One region of the Jiella sp. M17.18 genome, then DNA from elsewhere that is predicted to be linked to it. Evidence: predicted binding sites of a transcription regulator. Region 1 holds the regulator's gene; the other holds the start of a gene.

What was found. The regulator HrcA, encoded in region 1, represses chaperone genes, less so after heat shock. The targets are predictions, from matches to a motif close to GTTAGCACTCNCNNNNNGNGAGTGCTAAC.
Region 2: groES (co-chaperone GroES) is a predicted target of HrcA. The motif match lies at 8,470-8,498, and genes of this name have one in related genera.

What each region holds. Positions count from the first base shown of each region.
Region 1 is NZ_JBFTEH010000006.1:92,862-103,635, reverse strand. Features, by position in the region: gene AB5S17_RS12910 (COG4223 family protein) at 1-104, shown strand, start outside; gene AB5S17_RS12905 (heme biosynthesis protein HemY) at 115-1,770, shown strand; gene AB5S17_RS12900 (TerB family tellurite resistance protein) at 1,822-2,289, shown strand; gene AB5S17_RS12895 (glutamine amidotransferase) at 2,279-3,082, shown strand; gene AB5S17_RS12890 (hypothetical protein) at 3,201-3,392, opposite strand; gene betA (choline dehydrogenase) at 3,629-5,320, opposite strand; gene betI (transcriptional regulator BetI) at 5,317-5,922, opposite strand; gene AB5S17_RS12875 (helix-turn-helix domain-containing protein) at 6,209-6,613, shown strand; gene hrcA (heat-inducible transcriptional repressor HrcA) at 6,606-7,718, shown strand; partial or broken gene grpE (nucleotide exchange factor GrpE) at 7,914-8,570, shown strand; gene AB5S17_RS12860 (methylated-DNA--[protein]-cysteine S-methyltransferase) at 8,726-9,241, opposite strand; gene folD (bifunctional methylenetetrahydrofolate dehydrogenase/methenyltetrahydrofolate cyclohydrolase FolD) at 9,344-10,249, opposite strand; gene AB5S17_RS12850 (prolyl-tRNA synthetase associated domain-containing protein) at 10,734-10,774, shown strand, end outside.
Region 2 is NZ_JBFTEH010000011.1:35,474-46,247, forward strand. Features, by position in the region: gene AB5S17_RS18450 (fasciclin domain-containing protein) at 1-427, shown strand, start outside; gene msrB (peptide-methionine (R)-S-oxide reductase MsrB) at 688-1,200, shown strand; gene AB5S17_RS18460 (Hsp20 family protein) at 1,477-1,911, shown strand; gene AB5S17_RS18465 (DUF1150 family protein) at 1,948-2,202, shown strand; gene AB5S17_RS18470 (Isoquinoline 1-oxidoreductase subunit) at 2,355-3,053, opposite strand; gene AB5S17_RS18475 (molybdopterin cofactor-binding domain-containing protein) at 3,074-5,233, opposite strand; gene AB5S17_RS18480 ((2Fe-2S)-binding protein) at 5,238-5,696, opposite strand; gene AB5S17_RS18485 (CsbD family protein) at 5,982-6,164, opposite strand; gene groL (chaperonin GroEL) at 6,370-8,022, opposite strand; gene groES (co-chaperone GroES) at 8,111-8,407, opposite strand; gene AB5S17_RS18500 (TIGR01459 family HAD-type hydrolase) at 8,705-9,559, shown strand; gene AB5S17_RS18505 (bifunctional riboflavin kinase/FAD synthetase) at 9,556-10,539, shown strand; gene AB5S17_RS18510 (alpha-ketoglutarate-dependent dioxygenase AlkB) at 10,591-10,774, shown strand, end outside.

The DNA of each region.
Region 1 (10,774 bases):
GCGGCCAGAGCGGCGGAAACGGCGGAAGCGGCAGCCAGGGCGCGTCCGGCAGTGGCGGAGCCGGCGGGTCGACGCCCGCTCCGACCGCGCAAACCCAGGGCTAAGGAATCAAGAATGCTGCGTATCCTCGCCTTCTTCCTCGTCGTCCTCGCGGCCGCGCTCGGATTTTCCTGGCTCGCCGACAATCCGGGGACGGTGACCTTCGTCTGGCAGGGCCAGCAGGTCGAAACCAGCCTGATGGTCTTCCTGATCGCGCTGGCGGTGCTGATCTTCGCCGTGCTGGTGGTGGTCTTTCTGGTGCGGGCCTTCTTCAAGACGCCGGGCGCGATCGGCGGCTGGTGGGGCAAGCGCCGGCGCGACCGCGGCTATTCCGCGCTGTCGAGCGGCATCATCGCGGCCGGGGCCGGCGACGCCGTGCTCGCCCGTCGGATGACCAAGCGCAGCGCCAAGCTGCTCGACACCCGCAAGGAGCCGCTGATCCGCTTCCTCGATGCGCAGACGGCGATGATCGAGGGCGACCACGCCCGCGCCCGCTCGGTGTTCGAGCAGATGGAGCGCGATCCCGAGACGCGGCTTCTCGCCATGCGCGGCCTGTTCCTCGAGGCCGAGCGCGTCGGCGACGAGGGCGCGGCGCGCTACTATGCCGAGCGCGCGGTGCGGATCGCGCCGCATGTGCCCTGGGCCGGCGGCGCGGTGCTCGAATCGAAATCGCTGGCCGGCGACTGGGACGGCGCGCTGGAGATCCTCGAGGCGCAGAAGAACACCCGGCTCATCGACCGCGACGAATCGAAGCGCACCCGCGCCGTGCTGCTCACCGCCAAGGCGATGCAGCTCGCGGACGCCGACCCGAAGGGCGCCAAGCGCGCCGGCATCGAGGCGCACGAGCTGGCGCCGGATCTCGTGCCCGCCGCGCTGGTCGCGGCGCAGGCGCTGTTCCGCCTCGGCGATCTGCGTCGCGGCGCCAAGATCCTCGAGAAGAGCTGGACCTACAGCCCGCATCCCGAGATTGCCGAAGCCTATGTCGACGCGCGGCCGGGCGACTCCGTCGAGGACCGCCTGCGGCGTGCCCGCAAGCTCCACGACCTGAAGCCGAACCACGTGGAATCGGCGATGTGCCTCGCCCGCGCGGCGCTCGACGCCGGCGACATCGACCTTGCCCGCAAGTCGGCCATGGAAGCGCTGGAGGCCGAGCCGCGCGAGAGCGTCTACCTGCTCCTCGCCGACATCGACGAGGAGGGCGGCGAGGCCGGCCGCGTGCGCGAATGGCTGTCGCGGGCGATCCGGGCGCCGCGCGATCCGGCCTGGACCGCCGACGGCATGGTGTCGGAACATTGGGCGCCGGTTTCGCCGGTGTCCGGCCGGATCGACGCCTTCCGGTGGAAGGTGCCGGTGGAGCGCATCCGCAATGGCGACGCGCCGGTGATCGAGGCGGAGCCGGGCGAGAACGCCAGGACGATCGAGGCCGCCCCGGCCGCCGGGACGAGCGCCGCGCCGGTCAATGTCGGTGCCGCGACGCACGAAGCCAAGCCTGCAGCAGCTCCCGAGAAAGGGGCCGCGACGGTGGGCGCCGGCGAGCCGGCTGCTTCCACCGTGTCGCTGCAGACCGCGCCGGTCGACACCGCCGAGGTCGCAGGCTCGCAGCGCACCAACGGCGCCGGCGTGCCGGTGTCGACGACGGCCGCGGCAAAGCCGCAGACCGGGCAGGGAGAGGTCGCCGAAAAGGCATTCGGGCGCACGAGCGAGGAACGCAAGGCGGCGCGCTTCGGTTAGCCTCTCGCGGCGGGAATCTCCCGCCGCCGACCCGCCTGAAGACGGAGCACGATGTTCGAAGCCTTTCGAGATTTCATCCGCACGCTTGCCGATGACGAGCCGCGCCGCCGGAGCGATCCGGCCGACGAGGTGCAGGTCGCGGCGGCTGCCCTGCTCTTCCACATCGTCGATGCCGACGGGATCGTCACCACGTCCGAGCGCCTGCGTCTGAGGGAGGTGCTCGGCACCGAATTCGGCCTCGCGCCGGCGGAGGCCGACCGGATCGCCGAAGCCGGCCGCGAGGCCGACCAGGAATCCGTCGACCTCTATCACTTCACCTCCATCCTGAAGTCCCGGTTGGGGGAGGAGCAGCGGATCCGGTTCATCGAGCTCTTGTGGGAGGTCACCTATGCCGACGGCGAGGTGCACGAACTCGAGGACAACCTGATCTGGCGCATCTCGGAGCTGATGGGCGTGTCAACGCGCGACCGCATGCTGATGAAGCGCCAGGCGGCGGACAACAGCGGAGTTGCCGACTGACGCCATGGCCTATCTCCAGGACACGCGATCGGACGCCGCGCGCACCGTTCACGACGCCATTGCCCACCACCACTTCATCCTCGACGGGACGGACCCGCGGCCCGTCCTGATCGTGCTGCACCAGGAGACGTCGACGCCGGGGCGCGTCGGCCAGATCCTCTCGGCCCACGACGTCAAGCTCGACATCCGCCGCCCGGTGATGGGCGACGCGCTGCCGACGACGCTCGACGACCATCGCGGCGCGATCGTCTTCGGGGGCCCGCCGAGCGCCAACGACACCGACCCGCATCTCGTCCAGGAGGTGAACTGGCTCGACGTGCCGCTGAAGGAGGAGCGCCCGTTCCTCGGCATCTGCCTCGGCGCGCAGATGCTCGCCAAGCATCTCGGCGCCAGGGTGGGTCCCGATCCGGAAGGATATGCCGAAGTCGGCTACTACCCGCTGAAGTCGACGACCGAGGGCCGCCTGCTCCTGCCGCACTGGCCGGAGATGGTCTACCAGTGGCATCGCGAGGGCTTCGACCTGCCGCGCGATGCGACGCTGCTCGCCGCCGGCGAGCGCTACCCGAACCAGGCCTTCAGCTACGGTCCGGCCGCCTATGGCGTGCAGTTCCACGCCGAGCTGACGTTGGCGATGATGTATCGCTGGACGACGCGCGGCCATGAGCGGATGAAGCTGCCGGGCGCGCAGGGCCGGCGCGCCCATTTCGAGGGACGCGCGATCTACGACGCGCCGGTGAAGCGCTGGCTGGAGACGTTCCTGGCGCGGGTTTTCGGCCGGAAGGCGGATGCTTGAGGCTGCCGCCTGTCAGCACTCTCGATAAGACGGTGAAGAGCTATTTCCACCCGGGACTGGCATCAGCCGGGGTTGCCGGAGAATTCCGCGGATGGCCGACCCGGTTCGGCGAGATCCCTCAGTCGTTGGCCGGCGTCCCCGCCTTCGCGCGGCACGCCGCCCGCTGCTCCGCCCGATCGAGCCGCTCCAGCAGTTCCGCCAGGTCGAGCGGCAGCGTCTCGCTATAGCTGAAGAGCGCGCTTTGCCGGAAGCCGGGCGCGATGCGGGAGCGTCCCCGCTGGTCGACCCACTCGTCCGCCCGTCCGCGCATTTTTCCAGCCTCTGTCGAAAATCCTTTCCTGCACAAGCAAAGTGGTCGCAGATCGGTTCCGACCGTCGGGCGCATTTTTTCGGCTCCGGCGCCATCGAAATTCTGTAACGATTTCAATCGCAACCGGCTTGCCGCGGCGCCGGTCTCGCACCGGCGCCCGCAACCGCCGTCGGGACGAAAATTCACCCTTGTTAATCAAGGGGTCGCAGGGCCGGCGGGGCGCGTTGCCGCTGCCGTCAGCGCTGCTTTTCACGCCAGTCGGGATTGATCCAGGGCGTCATCTCCGTCTCCGGCGGGAGCATGCCCTGGCCGAGGATGTGATCGGCCGCCTTCTCGCCCACCATGATCGAGGGGCCGTTGAGATTGCCGTTGGTGATCCGCGGGAAGATCGAGGAGTCGGCAAGGCGCAGGTTCTCCGTGCCGATCACCCGGCATTCCGGGTCGGCCACGGCCTCTGCGTCGTCCGCCGCGCCGAGACGGGCTGCGCCGCACGGATGGTAGGCGCTCTCGGCGTGCTCGGCGACGAAGCGGTCGAGGTCTTCGTCGCTCTGCGCCTGTTCGCCCGGCTGGATCTCCGGCCCGCGATAGGGATCGAAGGCGGCCTGCGCGAAGATTTCCCGGGTAAGGCGGATCGCCTTGCGGAAATCCGTCCAGTCGTCGGCGTGCGACATGTAGTTGAAGCGGATCGAGGGCGCCGCGCCGGGATCGCTGCTCTTCAGCCGGATCACGCCGCGCGACTTCGAGCGCATCGGGCCGACATGCGCCTGCCAGCCATGGCCGGGGGCCGCCGCCTTGCCGTCGTAGCGGATCGCGCCGGGCAGGAAGTGGTACTGGATGTCGGGATATTCGACACCGGCGGCCGAGCGGATGAAGGCCGCCGCCTCGAAATGGTTGGTGGCGCCGTAGCCGGTGTGCATCAACATCCATTCCAGCCCGACGCGGCCCTTGGAGAACAGCGAGAGATAGCCGTTGAGGGTGATCGGCTGGATGCAGGTCTGCTGGATGTAGAGTTCCAGGTGATCCTGCAGGTTCTGCCCGACGCCCGGCCGCGGCACGCGCGTCCTGATGCCGACGCGGTTCAGTTCGGACGCGTCGCCGATGCCCGAATGCATGAGGATGAGCGGCGAGTTGATCGCGCCGGCCGCAAGCACGACCTCGCGCCGGGCCTTGACGAGGCCGGTGCGCCGGCCGCGCCGGACGTTGACGCCGACCGCGCGGGCGGAGTTGTCGCCGCCGAAGGCGACCGACGTGACGTTCGCATGGATCAGCCGGCAGTTGCCGCGGGCCATGGCGGGCCTGAGATAGGCGTTGGCGGCAGACCAGCGGCGCCCCTGCCAGATGGTCTGCTGCATCGGGCCGAAGCCCTCCTGCTGGCGGGCGTTGTAATCCTCGGTGACGGGATAGCCGGCCTGCCGGCCCGCTTCGACGAAGGCGTCGTAGAGCGGGTTCTTCATGTCGCCGTTCTTGACGTCCAGCGGGCCGGAGGTGCCGCGCCAGGCGGGGTCGACGCCGCGCCCGGCGCCGCCGTGGAAGTTCTCCATCCGCTTGAAGTAGGGCAGCACGTCGGCATAGGCCCAGCCGGCCGCGCCCTGTTCTGCCCAATGCGCGTAGTCGAGCGCGTGGCCGCGCACATAGACCATGCCGTTGATCGAGGAGGAGCCGCCGATCACCCGCCCGCGCGGCGTGACGAGGCGCCGGCCGGCCAGCGTGTCCTCGGCTTCGGCCTTGTAGCCCCAGTCGTAGCGCGGCATGTTCATCGGGAAGGACAAGGCGCCCGGCATCTGGATGAAGGGCCCGGCGTCCGAGCCCCCCGCCTCGATCACAAGCACCTCGTACTTGCCGCTCTCCGACAGGCGGTAGGCGAGGGCGGAACCGGCGGAGCCGGAACCGACCACGACGTAATCGGCTTCATCGATGGTGGTCGTCATGGGGCGATCTCCGCGTCGATGAACCGTTCGATCATGGCCGCCGCTGCGCGCGGATCCGGCTGGGTCAGGGGGGTGAGGGCCTGGCGCAGCCATACGCCGTCGATCATCGCGCCGGCGGCCGCGGCGATCCGCGTTGCGGCCGGCACGCCGGCGATCGGCGAGAGCGCCGAGACCAGATTGGTCTCCAGCCGGCGGAAGTAGATGCGGAGCAGCCGCGCCGCCTCGCCGGAGCGGCGGGCATAGGCATAGAAGACCAGCCAGGCGGCGATGGTCTCGCGGGTGAATTGGCCCTCGTCGAAGCAGCCCTCGACGATCGCACTCACCCGCTGGCGCGGCGTCTGCGCCGCCCGCAGGCGCCGGGTCACGCCGGCGCGGAAGTTGCGCAGGAGATGGCGCATCGCGGCGATCATCAGATCGTCCTTGGTGCCGAAGTAGTGGTGGACGAGGGCGGGGGAGACGGAAGCGCGTGCGGCAATGTCCGCCACGGTCACCTCCAGCGTGCCGGCTTCCTCGATGGCGCCGACGGCCGCGGCGATCATCGCCTCGCGCCGTTCCTTCTCGGCCCCGCTGCGGCCGGCTCGTCGTGTGGTCAGACTGGACATGCGGTGCAGCATAGAGAACCTGACTGATCCGTCAATCAAACGACCTTCGCGGAAGTCGCTCAAGGGGCGCGACCCAAGGAAGCGACGCGCTTCACGCCGGTCGACACGATGATGTGAGGGCCTCCGGACGCCTTGTTCCGCGAATGCCTATTGCGTCCGGACAAGCCGTCTCGCACGAAGCCCGCAAAGGCCCCCACAGATTCCGCAACACGTGCGTGCTGCGAAGGCTGTCGCGGCGACCTCCTTGGTTGCTCCTGTTCCTCGCCTCTGCCTCGAAAGGCCCGGCATGCAAAGGTACCGCGCGATCGACGTCTGCGTCGGGCAAAGGCTGCGCGAGATCCGCATCTCCGCCGGCCTGTCGCAGGCCCGACTCGGATCGGTCCTCGGCCTGACGCCTCGGCAGATCCAGAGCTTCGAGGACGGGACGATGCGGATCGGCGCGGGCCGGCTCTACGAGATCTGCCGGATTTTCAGCGTCACGCCGGTGGCCTTCTTCGAACGGGTCGATGGAGAGGGGCCTGCGAAGGCGCCGGTTCGGTCCGCTCCGCAGCGCTCGGATCGGACGAGCGGTGCCGCCGAAAGCCTTGCCGGCGGCCTATCCGGCGTCTGCGCGCCTGCGCAACCTCTTCCAGAGCGCGCCAAGCCTCCCTATACTGACGGCATGACCCCAACCGGCTTTCGCCATGACTGATTTGCGCATGCCCGTCAGTGACTTGGCCAATGCGTCCGCGGCCGTTCTCGACGAGCGGGCGCGGGAGATCTTCCGGCTGATCGTCGAAAGCTATCTCGACCTCGGCGAGCCCGTCGGCTCGCGCATGCTGTCGAAGCTCTTGACGAATTCGCTCTCGCCGGCCTCGGTCCGCAACGTGATGAGCGACCTCGAGACGCTCGGCCTCATCTACGCGCCGCATGTCTCGGCCGGCCGGCTGCCGACCGAGCTCGGCCTGCGCTTCTTCGTCGACGCCTTCCTGGAAGTCGGCGACCTCGCGCCTTCCGAGCGCGACGAGATCGAGGAGAAGGTGCGGCTCATCGGCGACGGGCGGCCGATGGATTCGCTCCTGACCGAGGCGAGCAACCTCTTGTCCGGCCTGTCGCGCGGGGCCGGCATCGTCCTGACGTCGAAGTCGGATCTCCGGCTGAAGCATATCGAGTTCATCCGCCTGGAGCCGACGCGGGCGCTCGCCGTCCTCGTCGGAGCGAACGGCGAGGTGGAGAACCGGCTGTTCGACCTGCCGGCCGGGGTGACGGCGTCGCAGCTCCTGGAGGCGGCGAATTTCCTCAACGCCCACGTGGTGGGCCGCACGCTATCGGAGGCGAAGGACCGGATCGCGCGGCTGAAGGACGAGACCGCCAGCGCGCTCGACACGCTTTCGCGCGAGCTGGTGGACCGGGGGCTCGCGGTCTGGTCCGGGGCCTCGGCCGACCAGCCGGCGCGGCTGATCGTGCGCGGACGCGCCAACCTTCTGGAGAACGTCACTGCCGCCGAGGATCTGGAGCGGCTGCGGCTCCTGTTCGACGACCTCGAGACCAAGAGCGGCATGATCGAACTGCTCGGCCTCGCCGAGACCGGCTCGGGCGTGCGGATCTTCATCGGCTCGGAGAACAAGCTGTTCTCGCTTTCCGGCTCCTCGCTCGTCGTTGCGCCCTACAGGGGCGGCACCGAGAGCGTCATCGGCGCGGTGGGGGTGATCGGCCCGACGCGGCTCAACTACCGGCGCATCGTGCCGATGGTCGACTACACCGCGCGGATCGTCTCGCGGCTGCTGACGCGCGGCTCGGCGTCCGGCAAGGCTTGATTTCTCGGCGCCGCAATTCGATATCCGGCAGCGATAACGAATTCGTGCTGCAGGGCCGAGGCCGCCGCATCAGGTGGCGGCACGGCCTGCTGCGGCTCCAAAGCAGGAAGACGGGGTGATATCAGGATGACGAGCGAGACCGGCAAGCGCGACGAGGACAAGCTCGGCCCGCAGGGCAAGCCCGGGCAGGCGGGAGCCGAGGCCGCAGAGCGCCAGGCGGCCGCCAACGGCAATGGCGGCGAGGCGGCCGATGCGCCGGCGAGCGGCTTTGCCGACAGTGACGCTGCGGCCAAGGCCGACCAGGAGCGGATCGCCGCGCTCGAGGCGGAGAACGCCGACGTGAAGGACCGCATGCTGCGTCTCGCGGCGGACATGGAGAACCTTCGCCGGCGCACCGAGCGCGAGATCAAGGATGCGCGCACCTACGCCGTGACGAGCTTCGCGCGTGAGATGCTGTCGGTCGCCGACAATCTGAACCGGGCGCTCGACGCCGTGCCGCAGGAGCACCGGCAGGACGAATCCTCCGGCCTGAAGGGCCTCATCGAGGGCGTCGAGGTCACCGAGCGCGGCCTGCTCGCGTCGCTGGAAAAGCACGGCGTCCGTCGGCTCGAGCCGGAGGGCCAGCGCTTCGACCCAAACTTCCACCAGGCGATGTTCGAGGTTCCCAACCCGCAGGTGCCGAACAATACGGTCGTCCAGGTCGTGCAGGCCGGCTACGCCATCGGCGACCGCGTGCTGCGGCCGGCCATGGTCGGCGTGTCGAAGGGCGGCCCGAAGCAGGCGGCCGGCGAGGCCAAGCCCGCCCAGGAAACGCGCGAGGGCGCGACCGGCGAGCCCGGCAGCGCCGCCTGAGGCACCCGGCGGCCTGATGCGGCCGCTGCGGTCATCGATGCCGATCGAAGAATGCGGGGAGGCGCCGGGCGAGATCGTCCGGCGCCTCTTCCGTTACGGGATGGCCGCTGTCGATCGCGCCGATTCCGGCCGAGGGGCCGGCTCGGGCGGAAGCCTCAGAACAGCGAGAGCTGGGCGGGTTCGGCGCCGGCCGCGTTTCCCTCCAGCCGCAGCAGGAAGCGCTTTACCGGCAAGCCGCCGCCGAAGCCGGTGAGCGAGCCGTCCGACCCGATGACGCGGTGGCAGGGAAGGATGATCGGAAGCGGATTGTCGCCGCTCGCCCGCCCGACGGCCTGAGCCGCTCCCGGCGCACCGACCATGGCCGCGATCGCGCCGTAGCTGCGGGTTTCGCCGAAGGGAATCTCCGCGAGGATGCGCCAGACCTGTTCCTGGAACGGCGAGCCGCGAAGATGGAAGGGCACGTCGAAGCGCCGAAGCTCTCCCTGGAAATAGGCAGCCAGCTGGCGCTCGATCTCGCGGAAGGGCTCCGCGTCCTGCCGCCACTCCGGCCGCGGCGCGGCGGCGCCGTGCCTGCCGGGAAAGCGCAGGACATGCAGCGCCTCGGTGTCGCCGGCGAGCAGCAGCGGGCCTACCGGACTGTCGACATGGGTGTAGGACAATGCCAGCGCCATCTGCGCAACCCGCCTCGGTGGGGACGCTGCCGATCCAGATCGTTCTCGGCGCGTCCGTGTGGGGCGCGCCGGATGGCCGGCGCTCCGAACGCGACTATGCGCTCAGAATCGCGGCGGCTCCAGACCGGCGGCGCGACAGGCCGAGACGAGCGTGTTCGCCATCAGCATGGCGATGGTCATCGGCCCGACGCCGCCCGGCACCGGCGTGATCGCCGCGGCCTTCTGAGCGGCCGAGGCGTAGGCGACGTCGCCGACGAGGCGGGTCTTGCCCTCGCCCTTCTCGGGCGCGGCGATCCGGTTGATGCCGACGTCGATCACCACTGCGCCGTCCTTGACGAAGTCGCCGGTGATCATCTCCGGCCGCCCGACGGCGGCGACGAGGATGTCCGCGCCGCGGCAGACGCCGGCAAGATCCCTGGTGCGGGAATGGGCGATCGTCACAGTGGCGTTGGCCGCCAGCAGCAACTGTGCCATCGGCTTGCCGACGATGTTGGAGCGGCCGACGACGACGGCGGTCTTCCCGGAGAGGTCGTCGCCGAGGATGCTGCGGATGAGGAGCATCGATCCCGCCGGCGTGCAGGGCACGAAGCCGGCCCCTCGCGCGCCGGTGGACAGGCGGCCGACATTGACGAGGTGGAAGCCGTCGACGTCCTTGTTAGCGTCGATCGCCTCGATGACCTTCGCCTCGTCGATCTGCTTCGGCAGCGGCAGCTGGACGAGAATGCCGTGAATGGCGGGATCGGCATTCAGCGCGGCGATCCGGTCGAGCAGCGTCGCCTCGCTGGTATCAGCGGGCAGCGTGAACTTCTCCGACCTGAAACCGCACTCGGCTGCCATCTTCGCCTTGGAGCCGACATAGACCTGGCTTGCCGGATCCTCGCCGACGATCAGCACGGCGAGCCCCGGCACGACGTCCGCCTCGCGCTTCAGCCGCGCGGTCTCCGCCTTGACCCTCTCGACGATCTGCGCCGCGACGGCCTTGCCGTCGATCCGCCGTGCCTCTGCCATTTCGAGCTCCCGGATTGTCTTCAAGGGCGGTGCCGCCCGCTTCATAGACAGGCGGATCGCGGGGGAAAAGAGGCGCGGACGAGCGGTTTCACCTGTGACCGACGTCACAGCGCCGGGGCCGGCCGGCATCTATGTTCTCTTCATCGGCGAACGATCGATCGCCGTCGCATCCCCGGGCGGCGTCTCCCACGCCGACCCTCGGACCATCTGCCGCCGAGTCCCGCCCCGCGCTTGCCGGCATGATGAGAGCGGACCCTCGGCTCCCCCGGTCGAGGGTCCGCAGCCGTTTGCGGGCGCGCCCTGTCGCCCAGCGTTTCCGCCCGACCGCGACCCCCGGCCCCGGCCATCGTCCGCCCGAGCCCGGCGCGACGGATGCATCTTCCTGCGGCCGAGGACCCTTCGCATCGCGGGCCGTTTCCGCTATGGCGGGTAAACTTGGAACGCGATGGGGACTGGGGCCGTGGCGGCAGGGCGAGACGATCTGATGCGGTATCTCGACGGCCTCGGCATTGCCGTGACGACCGT
Region 2 (10,774 bases), on a different contig from region 1:
CGCCTCCAAGGCGAAGAACCTGACGACGCTGGTTGCGGCGGTGAAGGCGGCGGGCCTCGTCAAGACGCTGTCCGGCAAGGGCCCCTTCACCGTCCTTGCGCCCACCAACGCCGCCTTCGACAAGCTGCCGAAGGGTACGGTCAAGACGCTGCTGAAGCCGGAGAACAAGAAGAAGCTGACGAACATCCTGACCTATCACGTGATCCCGGGCACCGAGACCTCCGCGGATCTGATGAAGATGGCCAAGGACAACGGCGGCAGCTACACGGTGAAGACCGTCGAGGGCGAACCGCTGACCTTCAAGATGGACGGCGGCAACCTCGTCGTCATCGACGCGTCCGGCGGTGGCGCGACCATCACCCAGGCCGACGTCATGCAGTCGAACGGCGTCGTCCACGTCATCGATTCGGTGCTGATGCCGAAGTGACGCCGTCCGGCGCGGCCAAAGTCTTCGCGTGCCGCAGCTGAACCTGCTCCGTGCCGGCCTGCCGGCGCGGGGCTTCGGGCATTTTCGGGTCCCGCAGCTGTCGGAAGGGTCGGCCAGACCTCATTTGTTCGTGATCGCGCGTTCGAAACGCTGCTCTCGCCACGAAGTAGGAGACAGTGCGGTAGACGCAGCCGCGCGTTGAACGGGGGATCGCCCGGGCGTGAGTGATCGCGGGCCGGGCTTCACAAGGAGATATCGAGATGCACAGACGTGGCTTTCTAGCGAGCGGTGTCGCGGCCCTGGCGGCGGCAGCGGGCGCCGGGGGCGGCCTCCTCCTGCAATCGCGCGGCGCCCGGGCGAAGGAGAGCTTCCCGGTGGAGATGAGCGAGGCCGAGTGGAAGAAGAAGCTGACGCCCGAGGAGTTCGCGGTCCTGCGCCGGGCGGCGACCGAGCGGCCGTTTTCCAGCCCGCTGAACCACAACAAGACCGCCGGCCTCTACCACTGTGCCGGCTGCGACACGGCCGTCTATTCCTCGGAGGCCAAGTTCGATTCCGGCACTGGCTGGCCGAGCTTCTTTGAGCCGGTCTCGGAGGATGCCGTCGCCACCAGGTCGGATTATTCGCTGATCGTGCCGCGCACCGAGGTCCACTGCGCGACCTGCGGCGGGCATCTCGGCCATGTCTTCGACGACGGGCCGCCGCCGACCGGCAAGCGCCACTGCATCAACGGCGTCGCGCTGCACTTCAAGCCGGGCGCGACCACGGCGTCCTGACATGGCTCGGCTGTCGCGGCGGCCTGTGCGAGCCCCCCGAGGAGCCACTCTGTCGGCCGGCCTACCTGGCTCGGCCGCAACCGGTTTTCGCGGGTTTGAGGAGGCGGCCGTCTTGGCGGTTTGGAAAGGATTGCGCGCGACCATCGCGGCTTGAGCGAGATCGACGCGGCGGATTGAAGCTTGGGCTCGGCAACGCCATATGATGGTCGGGACGGGGCGGTGCCGCTGACGGGCCGCTCCGCGGAAAGTCGCTTGATCAAGGACTTTGTGAGACCGATGAGTCGTATGACCCCTTTCTCCAGCCCGCTGCTGCTTGGTTTCGACAGCGTCGAGAAGACGCTGGAACGGATCGCCAAGGGCGGCGACGGATATCCGCCCTACAATATCGAGCGGATCCGCCCGAAGCAGGGCGAGGACGGTGCGAACGACCTGATCCGCATAACCTTGGCTGTCGCAGGATTTCAGCCCGAGGATCTCGACGTCACGACCGAGGAAAATCAGCTGATGATCCGCGGCCGCCAGGCCGAGGACGTCGAGCGCGAGTTCCTGCATCGCGGGATCGCCGCGCGGCAGTTCCAGAAGTGCTTCCTTCTGGCCGACGGCATGCGGGTGATCGGCGCACAGCTGAAAAACGGCCTTCTGTTCATCGATCTGGCCAAGCCCGAGCCAGAGCGCGTCGTCAGACGGATCGAGATCGCGGTCAACGAATGACCGGGTTTCGCGTTTGCCTGTCCAAGGAGACGGATTATGAGTGAGAGTATCGTGAACACCATCACCGAGAGCGATCTCGCCGCCATCGGCGAGGGCCATCTCGCCTATCTCAGGCGGATGACCTCGGACGAGATCCGGGCCCGCTTTCCCGCCGCCCAGGCGATCCAGCCGGGGCTGAACCTGTGGGCGCTGTTCTCCGCCGACGGGACGCCGCTCGCGGTCTCGGACGATCGCGGCAGCATTCTCGAGAGCGCGTCCGAGAACGAGCTTCAGACGGTCAGCATCCACTGATCGCGCGGGGCTGGTCCGGTGGCCTTCACCTGACAGCGGCCCGCACCGGTTCGAACCATCAGATCGCAAGCGCCGCAGCCGGGACCCGGCTGCGGCGCTTTTTTTGTTGGTCGATGGTCGATCGGCGCCCGCTTCGCTTCCGCGAGGCGCGCTCAGCTCTGCGGGCAGTGTGCGCCGGTCGCGACCCAGGCCCTGTAGAGATTGCCGAACTCTTCCTGCGTGCCGGGCACCGGCTGGCGTCCCGCACCCGGGTGCCAGCCCCAGGCGACGATGTCGGCATGCGCCATGTGGTCGACGAGCTGCGCCAGCGTCAGGCCGCCATTGCGGTTCTTGTCCTTCAGCTGCCGGCAGATCTGGCCGAGCGTCTTGCCCTGCCAGGCCATCGAGCTCGGCGCGAGCCGCCAGTCCGGGCTGCCCGGGATCGACTTGATCGTTGCCGACTGGGCGACGAGATCGACGTTCTTCTGGCCGTGGCAGGTGTTGCAGGTCATGCCGGGCGCACCGAAATCGGCATCGCCCCGGCGGACCGGCGGCTGGTGGAGGTGCATGTCGTCGCCCTGCAGCGGCGAATTCCCGGCGGGATGGCAGTTCACGCAGCGCGGGTTGAGGATGACCTTGCCGGTCTCTTCGAAGATCGCGATCGAGCGCTCCGTCTCGTCCTTGATGTTGCTGAAGGCAGAGACGGGCTTCAGCGTGTTCGGCTTGGTCTGCGACAGCGGCGCGACCGCCGGCGTCGAGGGCTCCGGTGCCTCTGGCGCGCGGTCCTGGGCGCCGGAGATCGTCGGCACGAGCGCCGCGGCGGCAAAGAACGCGATGCCGGCCGAAAGGCCGGCAAGGGTATGTTTCTTCATCTCGTCTGGTCTCGCTTGGGTTACGCGGTGAGGGCGCTGACGATCGGCAGGCGCCGGACCGGCTGGCCGGTGAGCTTGCGCCAGGCATTGGCAACCGCCGGGCCGATCGGCGGTACGCCCGGCTCCCCGACGCCGGTCGGCGCCTCGCTGGACTTGATGATCGCCACCTCGACGTCCGGCATCTCGTTGATCCTGAGCGAGCGATAGGTGTCGAAGTTCGACTGCACCACCGCGCCGCCCTGGCCGAGGGTGATCTGGTCGAACAGGATGGCACCGAGACCGTAGCCGATGCCGCCCTCCATCTGCGCCTTGATGATGTTCGGGTTGACCGCGACGCCGCAGTCGACCGCGCACCACACCTTGTGCACCCGCGGCATGCCGCCCTCGCCGATCGACACCTCGGCGACTTCCGCGACATAGGTGTTGAAGCTCTTGTGGACGGCGACGCCGCGCTGGCGCCCGTCCGGCGGGGTGGAGCCCCAACCGGCCATCTCCGCCACCTTCTGGAGGACGCCGGCCTCGCGCGGATGGTCCTTCAGGAGCGCCAGGCGTCCCTGCACCGGATCCTTGCCGGCGCGATCCAGAAGCTCGTCGAGGAAGGTCTCCACCGCGAAGCCGGTATGGGTGTGCCCGACCGAGCGCCACCACAGGATCGGCACCTTCAGCTCCGGCTGGTAGCCGACGACGCGAAGATTCGGGATCGCATAGGGCATGTCGGCGGCACCCTCGACAGTGGTCTCGTCGAGATCGCTCTTCTTCATGATCGACTGGCCGGCGATCTTGTGATCCCAGGCGACGATGTTGCCGTCCTTGTCGATCGCGCCCTTGATCGAGTGGACGTAGATCGGGCGGTAGAAGCCACCGCGGATATCGTCCTCGCGCGTCCACATGTGCTTCATCGGGCGCTTCATGCCGGAGGCTTTGAACGCCGCGGCGGCCTCGCGCATGTAGGGCGAGCCGAACTGCGCGCGGCGGCCGAAGGAGCCGCCGGCGAGCTGCATGTTGACGCGCACCTTCGAGGCGTCGACGCCGCACACGTCGGCGATCGCCGCCTTGTCCTGCGTCGGAAACTGCGCGCCGTTGTAGCAGTCGATCGAGCCGTCCTTGGCCTGGATCAGCACCGCGTCGAGCGGCTCCATCGGCGCATGGGCGAGGAAGGGGAAGATCATCTCGGCGTCGAGGCTGGTGATCCCATTGCCGGAGAAGGCGCTGTCGACGTCGCCCTTGTTGGTCGCCTGAAGTCCCTTGGCGGAGAAGCCGCTGCGGTAGTCGGCGTAGATCTCCTCGCTCGACCGGGTCTCGGCATGGGTGAGGTCCCAGTTGATCTTCAGCGCCTCGCGGCCCTTCAGCGCCGCGAAGGTGTTCTCGGCGAACACCGCGACGCCCTGCGGGATCGCCTTCACGTCGACCACGCCCTTGACCTTGCGCGCGGCCGCGTCGTCGAAGCCGCGCACGGTGGCGCCGAAATGGTCAGGATGGGCGACCATCGCGATCAGCATGTCGTCGGCGAGGACGTCGAGCGTGTAGACCGCCTTGCCGTTGGTCTTCTCGTCGGTGTCGATCTTGTGGCGGTCGGTACCGATCAGCGTGAAGTCCTTGGGGTCCTTCAGCTTCACGTCGGACGGCGCGTCCATGGTGGCGGCCTTGTCGGCGAACTCGCCGAAGCCGCCTTCCTTGTTCTTGCCGGCGTGGCGGATGCGGCCCTTCTCGACGGTGATCTCGCTGGCCGGCACGCCCCAGGCGTCCGCCGCGGCGGCGACCAGCATCGCGCGGGCCGTCGCGCCGGCCCTACGCATCTGCTCATAAGACTCCGCGATGGAAGTCGAGCCGCCGGTGCCCTGCAGGCCAAAGGCGAGGTTCTTGTACACCGCGTCGTCCGCCGGCGCCGCCGCGACACGCATCTGCGACCAGTCGGCGTCGAGTTCCTCGGCGACCAGCGTGGTGAGGCCCGTATAGGGCCCCTGGCCCATCTCGATGTGCTTGGAGAGGACGGTCACCGTGCCGTCGGGAGCGACGCGAACGAAGGCGTTGAGGTCCTCGTGCGGCCCCTGGACGCCCTCGGGGGCGCCCTGGATGAGTTCGGCGGCGCGGGCGTGCCGGCCGGCGAGCGCGACGCCGATGACGAGGCCTGTGCCGGCGAGAAAGCCGCGGCGGGTGGTGTTGATGGCCTGGATGCCCATGGTCTCAGCCCTCCAGCGTCTTGGCGGCGTCGTGGATCGCCTGCCGAATGCGCTTGTAGGTCGCACAGCGGCAGATGTTGCCGGCCATGGCCCCGTCGATGTCGTCGTCGCTGGGCTTCGGGTTGAACTGCAGCAGCGAGACCGCCGACATGATCTGGCCGGACTGGCAGTAGCCGCACTGCGGCACGTCGATCGCCTGCCAGGCCGCCTGGACGGCCTTCGCCTCCTTGCCGTCGATCCCCTCGATGGTGGTGACGGTCGAGCCGTCGACACTGGAGATGGGGGTGACGCAGGAGCGCCGGGTCATGCCGTCCAGATGCACCGTGCAGGCGCCGCACTGGGCGATGCCGCAGCCGTATTTCGTGCCGGTCAGCTTTTCGGCGTCGCGGATGACCCAGAGCAGCGGCGTGTCGGGGTCGCCGTCGAAGGTCTTCTTCTCGCCGTTCAGGGTGAAGGTGATCAAGGGCGCCTCCCGTCGACGGCTGCAAGGAGCCATCGTCATCCGCATCACGCCGCAGCTCGTCGGCGCGGCTTTCAATTTCGATGAAGTCTAAACTAACGACTTCACCGGACGCGGCAAGCGGGCGGCCAAAAGGTTCCCTCACCTCGGCGTGAACAATGTGTTTGGCCGGCGCCGGACAAACGCACCGCGTGACGGTGGCTCCGGGCTCGCGGTCGGAGGTCCCGGAACAAAGAAAGGGCCGCCCTGTCGCAGGACGGCCCTTCGGACTTTACGGACGAGTTGCGATCAGTGCGTCTGATCCTTCACCGCATCCTTGACCTTGCCGTAGTTCTTCTGGGTCTTGCCCTCGACCTGATCGGCCTGGCCTTCGACTTCCATGTCGCGGTTGCCGGTCGCGCGGCCGGCGGCTTCCTTGAGCTTGCCGCCGACTTCCTTGGCGCCGCCCTTGACTTCGTTCTTGTCGACCATCGGAAAATCCTCCGTTCGGCATGATTGCCGTGTCGAAAGAATAACGGTCTGAAAACAAAACGGGTTCCGTAGCCGGCACCGGTTGTGTGCGCCAGCCGTCGAAGACGCGTCCGGCCGAGCGGTCCGTCGCCTCCCGCCAATGAAAAAGGGGCCCGGCGATGCCGAGCCCCCCTCGATGGAACCGGATGGATCCAGGTGGCGGGACTTAGAAGTCCATGCCGCCCATGCCGCCCATTCCGCCCATGCCGCCGGGCATGCCGCCGGCGCCGGCGGACTCCTTCTTCGGAGCCTCCGAGATCATCGCCTCGGTGGTGACCAGCAGGCCGGCGACCGAAGCCGCGTCCTGCAGGGCCGAGCGGACGACCTTGACCGGGTCGACGATGCCCATCTGGATCATGTCGCCATACTCGCCCGTCGCGGCGTTGTAGCCGAAGGAGAGCGAGGAGTTCTCGAGGATCTTGCCGACGATGATCGAGCCCTCGGCACCGGCGTTGGTGACGATCTGGCGGACCGGAGCCTGCAGCGCCTTGCGCACGATCGAGATGCCGGCGTCCTGGTCGGAGTTGGCACCCTTGAGGTCCACGGCGTTCGAAGCGCGCAGCAGCGCCACGCCGCCGCCCGGGACGATGCCTTCCTCGACGGCCGCGCGAGTCGCGTTGAGGGCGTCGTCGACGCGGTCCTTCTTCTCCTTCACCTCGACCTCGGTCGCACCGCCGACGCGGATGACCGCGACGCCGCCGGCGAGCTTGGCCAGGCGCTCCTGGAGCTTCTCGCGGTCGTAGTCCGAGGTGGTCTCCTCGATCTGCGCCTTGATCTGACCGACGCGGGCCTTGATCTGCTCGGACTCACCGGCGCCATCGACGATGGTGGTGTTTTCCTTGGTGATCGAGACCTTCTTGGCGCGGCCGAGCATGTCGAGCGTGACGTTCTCGAGCTTGATGCCGAGGTCCTCGGAGATGACCTGGCCGCCGGTGAGGATCGCGATGTCCTCGAGCATGGCCTTGCGGCGGTCGCCGAAGCCCGGAGCCTTGACGGCGGCGATCTTCAGGCCGCCACGCAGCTTGTTGACGACGAGCGTGGCGAGCGCCTCGCCCTCGACGTCCTCGGCGATGATGACCAGCGGCTTCGACGACTGGACGACAGCCTCGAGGACCGGGAGCAGCGCCTGCAGGTTGGACAGCTTCTTCTCGTGCAGGAGGATGTAGGCGTCCTCGAGCTCGGCGACCATCTTCTCGGCGTTGGTCACGAAGTACGGGGAGAGGTAGCCGCGATCGAACTGCATGCCCTCGACGACCTCGAGCTCGGTCTCGGCGGTCTTGGCTTCCTCGACCGTGATGACGCCCTCGTTGCCGACCTTCTGCATGGCGGCGGCGATCATCTCGCCGATTTCCTTCTCGCCGTTCGCCGAGATGGTGCCGACCTGGGCGACCTCGTCCGAGGTGTCGATCGAGCGGGCGGCCGAACCGAGCGCCTCGACGACCTTGGCGACGGCCGCGTCGATGCCGCGCTTGACGTCCATCGGGTTCATGCCGGCGGCAACCGCCTTGGCGCCTTCCTTGACGATCGCCTGGGCGAGGACCGTCGCGGTGGTCGTGCCGTCACCGGCCTTGTCGTTGGTCTTCGAGGCCACTTCGCGCACCATCTGGGCGCCCATGTTCTCGAACTTGTCCTCGAGCTCGATCTCCTTGGCGACGGTGACGCCGTCCTTGGTGATGCGCGGCGCGCCGAAGGACTTGTCGATGACGACGTTGCGGCCCTTCGGGCCGAGGGTCACCTTCACCGCGTCGGCGAGGATGTCGACACCGCGCAGCATGCGCTCACGCGCGTCGCGGCCGAACTTTACGTCTTTAGCTGCCATGTTCGTAACTCTCCAGGGCGCGCCTTGCAGGCCGCGCCGTTTCGGGTTTCGTCAATTGCTGGAACAGAACCGATCGGACGGCCGCGACTTACGCGACGACGCCCATGATGTCGGATTCCTTCATGATGAGCAGGTCTTCGCCGTTCAGCTTGACCTCGGTGCCGGACCACTTGCCGAAGAGGACGCGGTCGCCGGTCTTGACGTCGAGCGGGACGACCTTGCCGGATTCGTCGCGCGCGCCGGAGCCGACGGCGACGATCTCGCCTTCCTGCGGCTTTTCCTTCGCCGTGTCCGGGATGATGATGCCGCCAGCGGTCTTGGCCTCGGACTCCACCCGGCGAACCACGACGCGGTCGTGCAGGGGACGGAAGTTCACAGCTGCCATGTTCGTTTGAACCCTTCGTTGGACGAAACGCCGGACCCCGTCGGGCATCCGGCTGAAGCAAGTTTAGCACTCACCGATCGAGAGTGCTAACAGGGTGGAGATAGTGACGGGCGGCAGCTCCTGTCAAGATCGCGTGTCAGCAAATTTCCGTGCTGATTATGTGGCAGGCCGCCTGCAGCGCAGCGGCCTTGATCCGCATCCGCGACGGGACCTTCCCCGGCGGCCGCTCGCCCGCCTTGACCCGCCGCCGGCCCGCCTCTATCGCCTCGGCCACCGGCAACTTCCCGCGGAAAACGCATGGACCGATACGATTCGCAAGAGCCCCGGAAGCTCGCCGCCCTCGACGAGGTCTGCGGCGACTATGCCGCGATCTTCTGCGACATCTGGGGTGTCGTGCACAATGGCGAGAAGAAGCACCCGGCCGCCGAGCGGGCGTTGACGGCGGCGCGGGCGCGCGGCGTCACCGTCGTGCTCCTCACCAATTCGCCGCGGCCGGCCTCGGGCGTCATCGCCCAGCTCGCCGGATTTGGCCTCTCCGGCGAGGCCTACGATGCGGTGGTCACTTCGGGCGATGCGACCCGCGCGCTGATCGCCGAGGCCGGCGGCCCGATCTTCCATATCGGGCCGGAGCGGGATCTGGACCTCTTCGACGGGCTCGCTGTCGAGCGGACAGACGCGCTCGACAACGCCAGCGCGGCGGTCGCGACCGGTCTTTACCATGACGAGGAAGAATCGCCGGAGGACTACCGCGATCTCCTCGCCCGGATGAAGGCGCGGGACATCCCGATGATCTGCGCCAATCCGGACATCGTCGTTCATCGGGGCGAGCGGCTGATCTGGTGCGCCGGCGCGCTCGCCCGCGACTACGCTGCGGCCGGCGGAACGGTGGAACTCGCCGGCAAGCCGCATCCGCCGATCTACCGCCAGGCGATGAAGGCCGGCGCCGTCGAGCCCGGCGCCGCGATCCTCGCCATCGGCGACGGGCTGATGACCGACGTCAAGGGCGCCAACGACTTCGGCTGCGACACGCTGCTGATCACGCACGGCATCCACGGCGCCGAGTTCGGCTCGGCCCCGGCCGCCGATGTCGTGTCGCGCGTGCTTTCCGAGAAGGGGCTGTCGGCCCGCTACTTCATGGCGGCGCTCGGATGAAGCGTCCGGCGATCGCGCGCCTTCCCGGCGGCGAGCCGCTGCCGGCCGATCTTTCCGGCGGCGTCGTCGCGATCGGCAATTTCGACGGCGTGCATCGCGGCCATCAGGCCGTGCTGTCGGTGGCGCGCGAGATCGCCGAAGCAAAGGACCGCCCGCTCGTCTGCCTGACCTTCGAGCCGCATCCGCGCAGCGTCTTTGCGCCGGACCGGCCGGTCGCCCGGCTGACGCCGGCGCCGATGCGGGCGCGGCTCCTGGGGGCGCTCGGCTTCGACGCCGTGGTCGAGCAGCGCTTCGACCGGGACTTCGCGGGGCTGTCCCCGGACGCCTTCGTCGAGGACGTGCTGGTCGGCTGCCTCGGGGCCTCGCATGTCGTCGCGGGCTTCGACTTCCACTATGGCGCCAAGCGGGGCGGCACGCCGCAGACGCTGGTCGCGGCCGGCGAGAAGCACCGCTTCGGCGCGACGCTGGTGCCGGCCTTCCAGGACGAGGGCGGCGAGACCGTCTCCTCCAGCCGCATCCGGACGCTGCTGCGGGACGGCGATGTCGCCGCGGCCGCCGGCCTGTTCGGCTATCGCTGGACGATCCGCGGCACGGTGCAGACCGGCGCGCAGCTCGGCCGCACGCTCGGCTATCCCACCGCCAACATCACGCTCGAACCCGACACGATGCTGAAGTTCGGCATTTACGCCGTCCGCCTGCGCCGCGCCGACGGGACGCTCCACGACGGCGTCGCGAGCTTCGGCCGCCGCCCGACCTTCGACGACGGCGCGGCGCTGTTCGAGACCTTCCTCTTCGACTTCTCCGGCGACCTCTATGGCGAGACGGTCGACGTCTCGCTCTTCGGCTTCCTGCGCGGCGAAGAGAAGTTCGCCAGCGCCGAGGCGCTGGTCGAACAGATGGACCGGGATTCGGCGGAGGCGCGGGCGCTGCTCGCGGGCGTGTCGCCGCTCGGAGAGCTGGATCGGGTGATCGCGTTCTGACCGCGCCGCGACGGCTGGACGTTTGCCCCGACCGGTCATAGCTCACCCGCCATGGCCATTCTCCCCAAAGGCGTGAAACACATCCCCGGCTATCTCGACCGGGAGGCGCAGCGGGCGCTGGTCGAGGCGATCCGCGCGGTGGTCTCGCAAGCGCCGCTGTTCCAGCCGGTGATGCCGCGTACGGGCAAGCCGTTCTCGGTGAAGATGACGAATTGCGGCAGTCTCGGCTGGGTCG